DNA from 3 places in the Phytopseudomonas argentinensis genome. Region 2 is predicted to be linked to each of the others. Evidence: predicted binding sites of a transcription regulator. Region 2 holds the regulator's gene; each other region holds the start of a gene.

Region 1 (5,358 bases), 360 kb from region 2:
GCCAGCCATGACAGGCCCACGCCGATACGCAGCCCGGAGAAGATGTACGGTGCGGCGGCCGGCAGCATGATCTTCTGAAAGTATTCCACACCATTGAGGCGCAATACCTTGGCGACGTTGCGGTAGTCCTCTGGAATATTGCGGATGCCCACCGAGGTGTTGATGATGATCGGCCAGATGGCGGTGATGAAGATTACGAACAGTGCCGAGGGGTGGCTGTCCTTGAAGCCGGCCAGGGACAGCGGCAGCCAGGCCAGCGGCGGCACGGTACGCAGGATCTGGAACAGCGGGTCGAGGCCGCGCATCGCCCAGGTCGACTGGCCGACCAGCACGCCGAGGGCCACACCGACCACCACCGCCAGGGCATAGCCATAGGCCACGCGCTCGAGGCTGGCGAGCAGCTGCCAGGCCATGCCGACGTCGGTGCCGCCGTTGTCGTAGAACGGATTGACGATCAGCTCCCAGGTGTCTTCGATGACCTGGCTGGGCGGCGGCAGGGCGGCATTGGCGCCGCTGCACAGGAGTTGCCAGACGAGCATCAGCGCGGCGGTGATGACCAGTGGCGGCAGTACCGACTGCATCAGGGTGGTCGACAGGCGTTTCAGCCAGCTGGGGGCGATGACGCCAGCCGGCAGGGCAAGCGATTTGACGGGCGCATTCATGGCGTTTCTCCGGTTAGACCTTGAGAGTCAGGCTATCGAGATAGGCTTGCGGGTTTTGCGGGTCGAAGGTCTTGCCGTCGAAGAAGGTTTCGACGCCGCGGGATTTACCCAGGGGAATCTGTTCGGCGGGCACGCCGAGCTCGGCGGCCGCCTGGCGCCAGATGTCCTCGCGGTTGACCTGGTCGATCAGCGCCTGGCTGTCGAAATCCTTCGGCAGGTAGCCCCATCGCTTGTTTTCGGTGAGGAACCACAGGTCGTGGCTCTGGAAGGGATAGGAGGCGAACTCGCTCCAGAAGCGCATCAGGTGCGGGCTGTTTTCCACCACGCGGCCGTTGCCGTAATCGATGTTGCCCTGCAGACGGGCCAGCAGATCCTTGGCCGGGGCGCCGATCCAGCGACGCTTGGCGCAGATCTTCGCGACCTCTTCCTTGTTCGCTGCCGCTTCGCAGAATATCTGCGCCTCCATCACCGCCTTGAGCAGGGCGCGGGTGGCGTTGGGGTTGGCGTTCGCGTAGTCGGCGCGCAGCGCCAGGGCCTTTTCCGGGTGGTTGGCCCACAGCTCGCCGGTGGTCACCGCGCTGTAGCCGATGTTCTGGTTGATCAGCTGGGCGTTCCAGGGCTCGCCGACGCAGAAGGCATCCATGCTGCCGACCTTCATGTTGGCGACCATCTGCGGCGGCGGGATGACCACTGTCGGCAGGTCCTTGTTGGGCTCGATGCCGCCGGCGGCCATCCAGTAGCGCAGCCACAGGTCATGGGTGCCGCCGGGGAAGGTCATCGCCGCGGCGATCTTCTGGCCCTTGGCCTGCTTGGCCGCGACCGCCTGCTTGAAGGCGCTGGCGTCGGTACCGAGCTTGAGGTCCGCATATTCCTTGCTGATGGAGATGCCCTGGCCGTTTAGGTTCAGGCGCGCCAGCAGGACCATCGGCAGCGGCGTGTTGTTGGTGGTGATCTTGCCGGCGGCCATCAGGTAGGGCATCGGTGTGAGGATATGGGCACCGTCGATGCCGCCACTGCCAGCGCCGAGCACCAGGTTGTCGCGGGTGGTGCCCCAGGAGGATTGCTTGAGCACTTCCACCTCGGTCATGCCGTGCCTGGCGAACAACCCCAGCTCTTCGGCGACGAACAGTGGCGCCGCATCGGTGAGGGCGATAAAGCCGAGTTTGGCCTTGGTGGTTTCCAGGCCATCGGTGCCGGCAGCCCAGACCGCGCTGCTCAGGCCTGCCGGCAGCAGGCTCATCAAGGCACCGCCGCCGAGCAGCCCCACGGACTGCTTGAGGAAGGTGCGGCGTGGCAGGCCGGTTTTTTCTTCGGCGTTCTGCTGTTCGCGTGACGTGTCGTCCATCTCGTTCTCCCCAAAGGCACGCATAAAAAAACGGCGTCACGCTCAGGCAGCGCTGGGCTGCATCGAGTGTGGACGCCGTTGTCCAGAGTTCGGATTGTGGAGGGGCAGGGCCTGCCTCCTTGCCAGGAGACGTAGCAGGTTGCATGCCAGCCATTTCGGCGCCTGATTCGACTGCGAGGCCGTCGATGGTGGAGCACCCTCATCGAGTCGTTAACTGGTTGAGCGGGAAGGCTTTTCGGATCGCGCTCGATACGTCACGGCGATCCGCGCAGTGCGCGGGCCACCGTCGCTATCGCACAGCAGCGGGGCGCGATACGTCTTTGGTGCCCGGCGCAGGTGCATGGCAGGTTCGGGAATGGGCGCTGGTAGTCAGATGGATCTAGGGAAATAAGGCAAAAGCGGCCGTTACCCTATCCGTGAGAACGGGCGGGGATACCCGTGATTTTTCGCGGGCATGGCCCGCTCCCACAAGGGATCAGGCGTAGGGTGGATGACGCTTCACCCATCCACCGCTCTGCAATCGCAATGGTGGACAAAAAGAGCGTTGTCCACCCTATGGGAACGACCGGCCGCTCCCGCCACGTTTAAGCCATTGCGAATGGCATTCTTGGGGTGGGGGGGAGGCGACGCTCAGTCATAGAGCCGCAGCTCGCTCAGCCGCGTTTGCCCTTGTCGCCTCGCGGAGTTGGCTGCGCCTTGCGCGCGGCAAAGGTGAGCAGGCTCTGGGCCACATCGACCAGGCGCATGCTGCGTTCCATGGCCGATTGGCGCAGACGCGCGTAGGCGTCCTCTTCGCTCAGGCCGTAGTCGTTCATCAGCAGCTTCTTGGCCCGCTCGATCAGCTTGCGCTCGTTGAGGGTTTCGCGGGTTTCCTGCAGTTCGTCGCTGACCTGTTGCAGGCGCTGGTTCTGCTCGTGGAGAAGATCCAGCACCGAGCGGGCCAGGTGGCTGCCCACGGCACCCTGGGGTGGGGTGTCGAGGGTGCTGCTGTGCACGCTGAACAACAGCGCCTGGTCGCTGGCAGCATCCATCTGCGCCACACGGCCGAGCAGGGCGCGGTGGTTGTCCAGGTCGGCATGGGCTTCGGCGATGCTGCGCCGGCAGCGTTCGAGCAGGCACTGGGTCAGGTGGCTTTCCACCTGTTTCATGGCGTCGATGCGTCTGGTGTTGAGCTCGAACCATAGCTCGCACAAGCCCGGGTCCACCTGGGCCGCGGCGGAGGTGCGCCTGGCGACCCCGCGCAGGCTGATCACCTGGGCCACGGTGTCGGTGCCGAGAATACCCTGCCACAGGGCAATGGCCTCGGCATCGGCGAACTCGCCGAAGATGTCGAAGCAGCGCTCCTGGCCTTCCTGCAGATGCAGCAGGCGGGCCTGCAGTTCGTCATCGAAGTGCCCATGGGAAAAACCTTCCACGCCGACTGCACGTTCCTGGCCGGCGAGCTCCTTGCCTTGCATGAAGTTGAACAGCGCTACCAGCAGCCGGGTGAGGCCGGGGTCGGCGGCGGTATCGGCCGCTTCGAAGACTACCGCCAGCAGCCCGCCGATGAGGCGGGTAAAGGCCTGGGTCGCCTGGCGTGGCGACAATTGCCGTTCACGGATGCGCCGGCGTAGCCCAGGCAGTTCGTCGAAGCCATGCAGCACGTAGGCGATACGGTTGAACAGGCGCGCCCGGTCGGCGGCGTTGGCCTGGGCGGTGTCCATGGACAGAAAAAAAATATGCACCTCGCGCTCCACGACGGCGCAGTCTGCGCTGTGGGCATCAAGTTGGTGCAGATAGTGGTCCGTCTGGTTGCCCAGATAGACGTTCGAGTAGCCCCGTTCCTTCTGCAGCTGGTGTACCAGCTGGCTGATCCGGGTAACCAGCTCGCAGGTGACGGACAGGCTTTCCAGGCCCTGCAGCTCGCAACGGCGGGCGGCGAGCATGAAACGCAGGGTGGCGGGCATCTTGTGATCGGGCATGGCAGGGTCTTGTCGGTCGCAGTGTTGAACCAGAACGGTGCAAATAGCAGTCCAGTTCTGCTGGGCCACCTGGTTCAGGCGCTGTGCAGGTGCAATTGCTCGGCGGCCAGCATGGCGGCGCCGACCACCTCGCCGATCACCAGGATGGCCGGGCTTTTCAACTGAAAGGCCTGGGCGTCGTCGGCCATCGCCTGCAACGTACTGCGGCATTCACGCTGCTCGGGCAGCGAGGCGTTCTCGATCATCGCCACCGCGGTGTCGGCGGCCATGCCGGCATCCAGCAGATGCTGGCGGGTGTCGGCCAGGGTGGCGATGCCCATGTACACCACCAGCGTCGTGCCGGCGTGGGCCAGGGCCTGCCAGTTGGGCGAGGTGCCGTCCTGGGTATGGGCGGTGACCAGCGTCACGCCGCGGGCGATGCCGCGCAGGGTCAGGGAGATACCGCAGCGTGTCGCTGCAGCCAGGCCGGCGGTGATGCCGTTGACGATCTCGCAACGCACCCCGCGTGCGGCCAGCCAGTCGGCTTCTTCGCCGCCCCGGCCGAAGATGCACGGGTCGCCGCCCTTGAGGCGCGCCACCACCTTGCCCTGGCGGGCGTAGCGCAACATCAGGCGGTGGATGAACGCCTGGGGCGTGGAGCGACAGCCGCCGCGCTTGCCAACGCGAATCACCCGGGCGCCGGGGCAGTGTTCCAGCACCTGGGGGTTGACCAGATCGTCGATCAACACCACGTCGGCCAGGCCGAGGGCGCGCACCGCCTTGAGAGTGAGCAATTCCGGGTCACCAGGACCGGCGCCGATCAGCCATACGCTTGGGTTCATCATGGGATTCCTTCTGTCTAGGTTCAACCCAGTCTTCGCTAGGCTTCGATCGTCTGTAGCGCCAGCAGGCGCTTGATTTCCGGTACGCAGGAGCCGCACCCGGTGCCGCAGCCGAGATTCTGTTTCAGTGCGGCGAGGTCACAGCCGCGTTCGATGCTCTCGCGCACGGCGGTTTCACTGACGTCCATGCAGGTGCATAGGGTTTTGCCAGCGCGTGAGCGGGTTTCGCCGGGGGGGCTTTCCACGGGAGCGAGTAACCAACGCCGCAGGGCGCGGCCGGTGTCGTCGTCCAGCGAGATCTGGTTCTGCCAGAGTTCACGCAGCCAGTTCCGTGCTCTGCTTTCGCCACTCAGGGCGAAGCCGCTCAGGCGGCTGTCCTCGATACGCACGCGTTTGTTGATGGGCATGCAGCCCGGTTCATCGCGCGGGTCGTCGTAGCGCATCACCGGGCCATCGTTCAGGCCCAGGTGCTGGTGCAGCTGGTCGAGCAAGGCGGCAGCCGGGGCGTGATGATGGGCGGCACGCATCACCAGTGCCGAGGTTTCACGGCCGACCAGGGCGAAGCTGGC
Region 2 (5,358 bases):
CTGGAGCCGCACATCGATGCGCAGACCATGGAGATCCACCACAGCAAGCACCACCAGACCTACGTCAACAACCTCAATGCCGCCCTGGAAGGCAACGCACTGGGCGAGTTGCCGATCGAGGAGCTGCTGACCCGTCTCAAGGAGGTGCCGGAAGACAAGCGCGGCGCCGTGATCAACAACGGTGGCGGTCACGCCAACCACTCGCTGTTCTGGACGGTGATGAGCACCAATGGTGGTGGCGAGCCCCAGGGCGATCTGAAAGCGGCCATCGACAGCCAACTGGGTGGTTTCGAGGCTTTCAAGGAAGCCTTCACCAAGGCTGCACTGACCCGCTTCGGCAGCGGCTGGGCCTGGCTCAGCGTGACGCCGCAGAAGAAGCTGGTGGTCGAGAGCACCGGTAACCAGGACAGCCCGCTGATGAACGGCAACATGCCGATCCTCGGCCTGGACGTCTGGGAGCACGCCTATTACCTGCGTTACCAGAACCGCCGCCCGGAATACATCGGTGCGTTCTACAACGTCGTGGACTGGGCGGAGGTTGCCCGCCGCTATCAAGCCGCGATGGCGTGATCCACGGCTTCAGGAGCATCCATGAGCCCACTGCATGAGCTGATCATGGCCAACCGCCGCTCACTGCGTCATGCGCTGGGTTTCATGGTGGTTTTTGCCGGCGGGTTGATTCTCGTCGGCAAGCTCCTGAATGGTGCGCCGGGCTGGTTTTGACCTAGGGTCTGTGACGTTTCAACGCGAGCCGCGTTGCCGCGAGAAATCTCGCCAGGCCGGGCGGCGATCCGCTAGGCAGAGGACGCAGGGAATGGACTGGCCGTCCGCGTTTTCCCTTGCCCAGTCCTCCAACGACGCATGGCGAGATTTTCCCACGCAACCTAGGCGGCCCCACCCGTAGGGCTCCGGCGCGGCCGTGCGTGAAACGTCAACAGACCCTAACTGGTGGCGCGTGCGGCGCGCCGCTGCGCTGTCCGAATTCCGCTACTCGCCTTCGTCGAAGTAGTTGTTGATCAGGTCGACCAGGGCCTGCAGCGCCTCGTCCTCGCGTTCCCCCTCGGTCAGCAGGTGCACGTTGGTACCTTTGCCTGCTGCCAGCATCATCACCGCCATGATGCTCTTGCCGTCGACCAGGGCTTCGGCGCTACGGCCAATCTTCACCTGACACGGAAAGCGCCCCGCGACGCCGACGAACTTGGCGGCCGCCCGGGCATGCAGGCCGAGCTTGTTGATGATGGTGATTTCACGGGCGGGCATCGCGGCAATTCCTTAACTGAGGTCGCGGTGGCGGATCTGAACGTTCTTCAACAGCGGCTTGAGGGCCTGGCCCAGGCGATTGGCCAGGTAGACGGAGCGGTGGTGGCCGCCTGTGCAGCCGATGGCCACGGTCACATAGGAGCGGTTGCTGGCGGCGAAACGCGGCAGCCATTTGTGCAGATAGGCATGGATATCCTGATACATCTCCTCGACATCCGCCTGCGCCGCCAGGTACCCCTCCACCGGCTGCTCGAGGCCGGTGAAATCACGCAACTCGGGCTTCCAGTAAGGGTTGGGCAGGCAGCGAACGTCAAAGACCAGATCGGCATCCACCGGCATGCCGCGCTTGAAGCCGAACGACTCGATCAGATATGCGGTGCCGGGCTCGGGCTGGTTGAGCAGACGCAACTTGAGGGTGTCACGCAACTGATAAAGGTTCAGGTGGGTGGTATCGATCTTCAGGTCGGCCCGGTCGATGATCGGGCTCAGCAGCTTGACCTCGGCATCCATGGCCTCGGCCAGGGAGCGCTGGTCGTTGGTCAGCGGATGGCGCCGGCGTGTCTCCGAGAAGCGCTTGAGCAGGGTTTCTTCACTGGCATCCAGGTACAGCACATCGCAACGAATGTTGCGTGAGCGCACTTCGTCGAGCAGTTCGGAGAAGCGCCTGAGCTGGCTGGGCAGGTTGCGCGCATCGATGGACACCGCCACCTGCGGATGCAGCAGTTCGCTATTGGGCAGTGCGCGCTCCGCCAGATCGGGCAGCAGGCCGGCCGGCAGGTTGTCGATGCAATAGAACCCGTTGTCTTCGAGGACGTCGAGCGCCGTGCTCTTGCCCGAACCGGAACGACCGCTGACGATGATCAGGCGCATGGGCTAACCCCGCAGGCTATTGGCCGTTCTGGACGTTTACGACGGTCTGGTACAGGGATTCGCTGTCCTGGGCCTGGCGAAGCCGTTCGCGGACATCCTCGCGGTCGAACATGCTGGCGATCTGGCGCAGCAGCTCGAGGTGCTCGTCGGTCGCCGCTTCGGGCACCAGCAGCACGAAGAGCAGGTCGACGGGGGCGCCGTCGATGGCGTCGAAGTCGACGGCAGTGCTCAGCTTGAGCAGGGCGCTGATCGGCGTGTTGCAGCCGGGCAGGCGACAATGGGGAATGGCGATGCCGTTGCCGAAGCCTGTCGAACCGAGCTTCTCGCGGGCGATCAGGCTTTCATAGATGGTCTGGCCATCGAGATCGGGCAGATCGCGCGCGATCACGCTGGCTATCTGTTCGAGGACACGCTTCTTGCTGCCGCCCGGCACGTTCACCAGGGAACGGCCGGGGGTCAGGATGGTTTCAAGTCGGATCATAGGAGAAGGACGAACTCAGCGGGCCATCGCGCCCTGCTGGCGATCGAGCTGTTTTTCCTTGTGCTTGATAAGTTGGCGATCGAGTTTGTCGGTGAGTAGATCGATGGCTGCGTACATGTCGTCGTGTTCGGCATTGGCCACCACTTCGCCTCCTGCGATGTGCAAGGTGGCTTCGACTTTCTGCTTGAGCTTCTCGACCTCCAGGATAACCTGCACATTGGTGATCTTGTCGAAGTGCCGCTCGAGGCGCTCGAGCTTTTCTTCGATGTAGCTGCGTAGTGCGTCTGTCACATCCAGCTGGTGTCCACTGATGTTGACTTGCATACCGCTTCTCCTTGTTGCCGTGTGTGAGTGGCGGGTATTGAACCTGCCGCAGGAACACTGGGGCGCTGCTTTCGCTACAAGGGCACCTTACATCAATCGCTTGCGTTCGCTCGAAGGCGCTATACCGAGCGATTCACGGTACTTGGCGACTGTGCGGCGCGCCACTTGAATGCCCTGTGCTTCCAGTAAACCAGCGATCTTGCTGTCGCTCAATGGCTTTTTCGCATTTTCCGCCGCGACCAGTTTCTTGATGATTGCGCGGATCGCGGTCGACGAACATTCGCCGCCTTCGGCGGTGCTGACGTGGCTGGAGAAGAAGTATTTCAGCTCGTAAATGCCACGCGGGGTGTGCATGTACTTCTGGGTGGTGACGCGGGAAATGGTCGACTCGTGCATGCCCACCGCCTCGGCGATATCGTGCAGCACCAGCGGCTTCATGGCCTCGTCGCCGTAATCCAGGAAGCCGCGCTGGTGCTCGACGATCTGCGTGGCGACCTTCATCAGGGTCTCGTTACGGCTCTGCAGGCTCTTGATGAACCAGCGCGCTTCCTGCAGCTGGTTGCGCATGAAGGTGTTGTCGGCGCTGGAGTCGGCGCGCTTCACGAAGCCGGCGTATTGGGCGTTGACGCGCAGGCGCGGCATGGCTTCCTGGTTGAGCTCCACCAGCCAGCGATCGTTGTGCTTGCGCACGATCACATCCGGCACCACGTATTCCGGCTCGCTGGACTCGATCTGCGAGCCAGGGCGCGGGTTGAGGCTCTGAATCAGTTCGATGACCGGGCGCAGCTCGTCCTCCTTGAGCTTCATGCGGCGCATCAGCTGGCTGTAGTCACGGTTGCCGAGCAGGTCCAGATATTCAGCCGTCAGGCGCTGTGCCTCCTTGAGCCACGGAGTGGAGGCGGGCAACTGGCGCAGTTGCAGGAGCAGGCATTCGCGCAGGTCGCGAGCGCCGATTCCAGACGGCTCGAACTGCTGGATACGGCGCAGCACGGCTTCGACTTCATCCAGCTCGACATCCAGCTCAGGGTCGAAGGACTCGACGATTTCGTCGAGGGTTTCCTCCAGGTAGCCCTGATCGTTGATGCAGTCGATGAGCGTCACGGCGATCAGACGGTCCTTGTCGGACATGGGCGCCAGGTTCAGTTGCCAGAGCATGTGGCTATGCAGGCTTTCACCCGAGGACGTGCGGGTGGTGAAGTCCCATTCGTCATCGTCATTGCTGGGCAGGCTGCTGGCACTGGTCTGGTAGATATCTTCCCAGGCCGTATCCACGGGCAGCTCATTGGGAATGCGCTCGCCCCATTCGCCGTCTTCCAGGTTGTCGACGGTTTGCGGGCTTTCCTGAAAGCTCGACTCCTGAAAGGTCTCTTCCTGGACCGCGGTCGCGGCCGCGCTTTCGGCGCCATCGGCCATCGGGTCGGAATTGTCGAAGTCTTCGCCTTCTTCCTGACGCTCCAGCATCGGGTTGGATTCCAAGGCCTCCTGGATTTCCTGTTGCAGATCCAGGGTCGACAGTTGGAGCAGGCGAATGGCTTGTTGCAGCTGCGGCGTCATCGTCAGCTGCTGGCCCATTTTCAGGACTAGCGATGGTTTCATTGCAGACCTTATCCGGCGTCTGTACGTAATCCACGACAGGGCGACGAAGCGCCACTAGGAAGCAAATTATATGCCTGAATCCGAGCACTTTGCCTAGGGCCTGTTACCATTTCGTTGCGATACGGCTCGAACGGTAATGGGCGCTGGCAAGGATTCATGGGGAGGGGATCCGCTAGAGGCGGAATTCGTGGCCTAGATAGACTTCCTTGACCACCTGGTTGGCCAGGATCGCCGCTGAATCACCTTCGGCGATCAGCTGGCCATCGCTGACGATGTAAGCGGTTTCGCAGATGTCCAGGGTTTCGCGGACGTTGTGATCGGTGATCAGCACGCCGATGCCCTTGGCCTTGAGGTGATGAATGATCTGCTTGATGTCGCCCACGGAGATGGGGTCGACGCCGGCGAAGGGTTCATCGAGCAGGATGAATTTCGGCGAGGTGGCCAGGGCGCGGGCGATCTCGACGCGTCGGCGTTCACCGCCGGACAGGCTCATGCCCAGATTGTCGCGGATGTGGGTGATGTGGAATTCCTGCAGCAGGCTCTCGAGCTCCTGCAGCCGCTGTTCGCGGTTGAGGTCCTTGCGGGTTTCCAGGATCGCCATGATGTTGTCGGCGACGCTGAGCTTGCGAAAGATCGAGGCTTCCTGGGGCAGGTAGCCAATCCCGGCACGGGCACGGCCGTGCATCGGCTGGTGGCTGACGTCCAGGTCGTCGATCAGTACGCGGCCCTGGTCGGCCTGCACCAGGCCCACGATCATGTAGAAGCAGGTGGTCTTGCCGGCACCGTTGGGGCCGAGCAGGCCGACGATCTGCCCGCTCTCGATGTTC
Region 3 (5,358 bases), 400 kb from region 2:
TTGATGCCCAGCTCCTTGCAGGCACGCAGGATGCGCAGGGCGATCTCGCCGCGGTTGGCGATCAGAACTTTTTCCAGCTTCTGCATTACGGGTTCCCCGTGCATCAGACGATGGTGAACAGCGGTTGATCGTATTCCACCGGCTGGCCGTTCTCGCCCAGGATGGATTCGATCGTGCCGCTGGTTTCGGCCTCGATGTGGTTCATCATCTTCATCGCTTCGACGATGCAGAGGATGTCGCCCTTCTTCACGGTCGAACCGACTTCAACGAAGTTGGCCGAGGTCGGCGAAGCGGCGCGGTAGAAGGTACCGACCATTGGCGAGCGGACGACGGTGCCGTTCAGTTTGGCAGCTGCCGGGGCAGCGTCAGCGGCAGCCGCAACCGGAGCGGCTGCTGCGACCGGAGCAGGGGCCGGCGCGTAGGTCGGTTGGGCGTAGGCCGGTTGCTTGCCATGACGGCTGATGCGTACGGACTCTTCGCCCTCTTTGATTTCCAGCTCGTCGATGCCGGACTCTTCCAGCAGCTCGATCAATTTTTTGACTTTGCGAATATCCATAGGTGTTCAACTCCCAGTCTGGTCAGGGTCGTTCAAGTTTGCGAATGAACCGCCGCTTGAACAGATTGTGTGAAAGTTACTGCGCTCGGTCATGCTGCGTTAAAAACCGGCTCGGATGCGAGTCCAATCAAAATGCTCATTTACAACTCGTAAACTGCGCGTTCTCGCCGTTTTTTGCCTTGCCTGACCTTCGCTCGCGACGCTTTCACATGATCTGTCTAGGCGCCGGTATCAGGTGTTTTTGCTCGCCAGTCGCTCCAGCGACGCTTCGAGCGCCAGGCGGTAGCCGGTGGCGCCGAGCCCGCAGATCACCCCTACCGCCACGTCGGAGAAGTAGGAGTGGTGCCGGAAAGGCTCACGCTTGTGCACGTTGGACAGGTGCACTTCGATGAATGGGATGCTCACCGCCAGCAATGCGTCACGTAATGCGACGCTGGTGTGAGTGAAGGCCGCCGGGTTGATGATGATGAAGTCGACGCCTTCGCCACGGGCGGCGTGGATGCGCTCGATCAGCTCGTACTCGGCGTTGCTCTGCAGGTGCAGCAGGTGATGGCCGGCTTCGCGGGCGCGCCGTTCCAGGTCGAGGTTGATCTGTTCCAGCGTGGTGGCGCCATAGGTGCCGGGCTCTCGGGTGCCGAGCAGGTTCAAATTGGGGCCGTGCAAAACCAGCAGGGTCGACATGATCCGGGCTTCCTTCTTTTTAGCTGCGCGGACTCTGCCAGAAGTGCCGTAGGGCTGTCCAGTTTTTGGGAGTAGTCAGCACGATCCATGCAGGGTTGGCCGAATATGTGACCGAATTGCCTAGAATCGTTCTCGCGCGCTGCTCAGGCGCTCGGCAAAGCCTGCCGCATCGATTTCGCCGACGACTCGCAACTCGTGCATTTCCTGCCCATTGGCGGCGAACAACTGGATCGCCGGCGGGCCGAACAGCCCATAGCGATCCAGCAGCGCGCGTTGGGCGGCGGTGCTGTCGGTCATGTCGAAACGCAGCAGCTGGTAGTCGGCCAGTTGCGCACCGATCTGCGGGGAATGGAACACTTCGCGCTCGATCTTCTTGCAGCTGATGCACCAGTCGGCGTACCAGTCGAGCAGCAGCGGCTGGCCGCTGCCCTTGGCCTGGGCCAGCGCGGCGTCCAGCTCGGCGGGGGTGCTGACCGTCTGCCAACTACCGGCGGCGCTCGCTTGAGTGCTGGCGATGCCCCCGGCCAGCGGTTGCAGGGGATCGTCGTTGCCCTTCAGGGCGCCGGTCCAGGCTGCCAGGGCGTAGACCAGCAGCCCCAGCCCGAACAGTTGGGCGAGTTTGCCGCGTGCATCTTTAGCGGTGAATTCCAGGGCGCCAAGGAACAGCGCGACGCCGGCGGCCAGCAGCCCCCACAGCGCCAGGGCGACCTGTCCCGGCAGTACGCGCTCGAGCAGCCATACCGAGACGCCCAGCAGCATCACGCCAAAGGCGTTGCGCACGGCGACCATCCAGGTGCCGGACTTGGGCAGCAGGGCGCCACCGCCTGCAGCGAAGATCACCAGCGGCGTGCCCATGCCCAGGCCCAGGGCGAACAGCTGCAGGGCGCCGCCGGCGGCATCGCCGGTGCTGCTGATATAGAGAAGCAGCGCGGTGAAGGGCGCGGTGATGCACGGCGACACGATCAGGCTGGACAACACGCCCAGGGTCGCCGCGCCGGCGATGGTGCCGCCCCTGGTCTGCGCCGCCTTGCGGTCCAGGCGCTCACGGATAAAGGCTGGCAGGCGCAGCTCGAAGACGCCGAACATGGCCACCGCGAACAGCGCGAAGAACAGCGCGAAGGGCACCAGAATCCAGGGCGATTGCAGCATGGCCTGCAGGTTGAGCTTGGCGCCGAACAGGCCCATCAGCGCGCCGAGCGCGGCGTAGCAGGCGGCCATGGGCAGCACGTAGGCCAGCGACAGCACCAGGCCGCGGCCCTTGCTCGGCCGGCCGCGCAGCACCACGCCGGAGAGGATCGGCAGCATGGGCAGCACACAAGGCGTGAAGGTCAGGGTCAGGCCGGCGGCGAACATCAGCGCCAGGTCGGCCCAGGTCCAGCTGGCTTTGCCGCTGGCTGGCGCACCGGCACCGTTGGCCTGGGCGGCAATGCCGCCATTGATGGCCAGCGTCTCGGTTTCCGGCGGGTAACACAGGCCCTTGTCGGCGCAGCCCTGGTAGGTAACGGCGAGGTTGAGCGACTTGTCGCCCGGGTTGTTCAGCGGGATGTCGATATCCAGCACTTCATAGAACACCTGCACATCGCCGAAGTACGGATCGTTCTTGTGCAGGCCTTGCGGCACCTCGACGGGGGCGCCGGCCAACTCGGCCGGTTCGACCTTGAACTTGAACTGGTGGCGATACAGGTAATAACCCTCGGCCGCGACGAAGCGCACCGTCGCCGACGTCGGCGAACTCTCGATCAGGCTGAGCCTGAAGGCCTCGCGTACCGGCAGGAAGTCAGCGCTGTTGTTCAGCGCCTGGCCCAAGGGGGCGGCATTCGGGCGGCTGTCGAACACCCCGGCGCCGGCAGGCAGGACGACGAGCAACAGCAAGAGGCAGATAAAACGTGGCATGGGCATCTCGTGGGGCATTGATCGCGCCATGATAACGGAGCCGGCGATCCCTGCCATGGGGCGTGCTGTAAGTGGTGGTTGCGCCTGGCGGATAGCGTCTGCCCTGGCGCTGTGCTGCTGCGACACAAGGACGCGTGGGGGCTTACAAAGGCTGGAAGGGGCGATGGTGTCGGCCTACCCATGTGGGAACCGGGCCATGCCCGTGACTTCTCCGGCGTGCCCGCTCCCACAGGACTGAATGAACTCGGTTAGGGCGGGTCATGTAGGTGAAACCCATCAGCCCGTGATGGCTTTTAGCTGCGCTACTTGACCCATTCTGCGCCCCGATATGGTGAGTTTCAGGACTTGCTGCTTCATCTTGGTTCATATCCTTCGCCAGCCACTCCCGCATGCCGCCGCCCGCCAAGCCCGTATTCACCGGCCTTCCCGGTATTTTCAACGCCCTGGCATGCAACCTGCTATCGAGCTCGTGCACCCATCAACGATGGGGCCGGTGGGCAGCCATGCTCACCCCACATAACCGAATCCAAGGCAAAGACGCCTGAAGCTGACAACAGCTCCAGGCGTCTTTTTTTTGGCCTGCCGTTTCTGCTGGCCAGCCTTGGGGCGTTGCAAAACCGTGATAGCGCAGCAGACAGAGGGCAGGCTATGAACTCCATCGTCACATCGATCAAGCGCGAGACCCTGATCGTCATCGGCAACGGCATGGTCGGCCACCACCTTGTCGAGCAATTGATCGCCAGTGGCGCCCTGCACCGCTATCAGGTGCACGTGTATGGCGAAGAGCGTCAGCGCGCCTATGACCGCGTGCACCTGTCCGAGTACTTCTCCGGCAAGGATGCCGAAGCCCTGGCCCTCGGCGAGGCCGATCTGTACGCCAGCAATGGCGTGCACCTGCACCTGGGCGAGCCGGTGCTGGAGATCGACCGCGAGAATCGTGAGATCGTCACCCGTAACGGTCGCCGCAGCTACGACCGTCTGGTGCTGGCCACCGGTTCCTATCCGTTCGTGCCGCCGATTCCCGGTGCCGAAGGTAACTCGCGCCTGGTCTACCGCACCCTGGACGACCTCGATGGCATCCGCACCGCCGCTACAGGCGCCCGCCGTGGCGTGGTGGTCGGCGGCGGTCTGCTCGGCCTGGAGGCGGCCAATGCGCTGAAATCCCTTGGCCTGGAAGCCCATGTGGTGGAGTTCGCGCCGCGGCTGATGCCGGTGCAGCTGGACGCCGATGGGGGTGCCGCGCTGCGGGCGCGCATCGAGGCCCTGGGCGTAGGCGTGCACCTGTCGCGCGCCACCCAGGAAATCGTCATCGGCGAGGAATACGCCTACCGCATGAATTTCAACGACGGCGAACGCCTGGAAACCGACCTGATCGTGTTCTCCGCCGGCATTCGCCCCCAGGACGCCCTGGGCCGCGCCGCCGGCCTGGACATCGCCCCCCGTGGCGGCGTGGTGGTCGACAACGACTGCCGCAGCAGCGACCCGGCGATCTATGCCATCGGTGAATGCGCGTCCTGGAACGGCACGGTATTCGGCCTGGTGGCGCCTGGCTACAGCATGGCCCGCGCCGTGGCCGCGCAACTGGCCGGCGAGCCCCATGAGCTGTTCACCGGCGCCGACATGTCGACCAAGCTCAAGCTGCTCGGCGTGGATGTCGGCTCCATCGGCGATGCCCACGCCGCCACGCCGGGCGCCAAGAGCTATCGCTACATCGACGAAGCGGGCGCCAGCTACCGCCGCCTGGTGGTCTCGGCGGATGGCCAGCGGGTCATCGGCGCCGTGCTGGTCGGCGACAACAGCTACTACGACACCCTGCTGCAGTACGCCCAGAACGGCATCAAGCTGCCGGCCGATCCGTCGAGCCTGATCCTGCCGCTGTCCGAGGGTGCGCCGACCCTGGGCGCCGATGCGTTGCCGGATACCGCGACCATCTGCTCCTGCCACAACGTCAGCAAGGGTGCGGTGTGCTGCCAGGTCGACGCCGGCATCACCGACCTCGGCGAGCTCAAGTCCATCACCAAGGCCGGCAGCGGCTGCGGCGGCTGCAGTGCGCTGCTCAAGCAGGTCTTCGAGCACGAGCTGAGCGCCCGTGGCGTGGCGGTGGACAAGAGCCTGTGCGAGCACTTCGCCCACACCCGCCAGGAACTGTACGCCATCGTCCGCGTGGAAGGCGTGCTCAGTTTCGAGGAGTTGCTGGCCAAGCATGGCCGCGGCCACACCGGCTGCGA

Evidence for each region. Region 2 encodes sigma-54, which starts transcription at its own class of promoters, with help from an activator protein. Its sites were predicted from a motif close to ANTGGCATNNANNTTGCTNT; they were not measured.
Region 1: SA190iCDA_RS08280 (CmpA/NrtA family ABC transporter substrate-binding protein) is a predicted target of sigma-54. The motif match lies at 2,139-2,158, and genes of this name have one in related genera.
Region 3: nirB (nitrite reductase large subunit NirB) is a predicted target of sigma-54. The motif match lies at 3,573-3,592, and genes of this name have one in related genera.

Annotation. Positions count from the first base shown of each region.
Region 1 covers NZ_CP056087.1:1,877,505-1,882,862, forward strand. The annotation lists gene ntrB (nitrate ABC transporter permease) at 1-662, opposite strand, end outside; gene SA190iCDA_RS08280 (CmpA/NrtA family ABC transporter substrate-binding protein) at 676-2,007, opposite strand; gene SA190iCDA_RS08285 (nitrate regulatory protein) at 2,661-3,968, opposite strand; gene cobA (uroporphyrinogen-III C-methyltransferase) at 4,043-4,789, opposite strand; gene SA190iCDA_RS08295 (nitrate reductase) at 4,828-5,358, opposite strand, start outside.
Region 2 covers NZ_CP056087.1:1,518,580-1,523,937, forward strand. The annotation lists gene SA190iCDA_RS06580 (superoxide dismutase) at 1-570, shown strand, start outside; gene SA190iCDA_RS23140 (hypothetical protein) at 592-723, shown strand; gene SA190iCDA_RS06585 (HPr family phosphocarrier protein) at 988-1,260, opposite strand; gene rapZ (RNase adapter RapZ) at 1,273-2,130, opposite strand; gene ptsN (PTS IIA-like nitrogen regulatory protein PtsN) at 2,147-2,611, opposite strand; gene hpf (ribosome hibernation-promoting factor, HPF/YfiA family) at 2,627-2,935, opposite strand; gene SA190iCDA_RS06605 (RNA polymerase factor sigma-54) at 3,023-4,531, opposite strand; gene lptB (LPS export ABC transporter ATP-binding protein) at 4,704-5,358, opposite strand, start outside.
Region 3 covers NZ_CP056087.1:1,121,916-1,127,273, forward strand. The annotation lists gene accC (acetyl-CoA carboxylase biotin carboxylase subunit) at 1-86, opposite strand, end outside; gene accB (acetyl-CoA carboxylase biotin carboxyl carrier protein) at 104-556, opposite strand; gene aroQ (type II 3-dehydroquinate dehydratase) at 788-1,237, opposite strand; gene SA190iCDA_RS05070 (protein-disulfide reductase DsbD) at 1,358-3,130, opposite strand; gene nirB (nitrite reductase large subunit NirB) at 3,779-5,358, shown strand, end outside.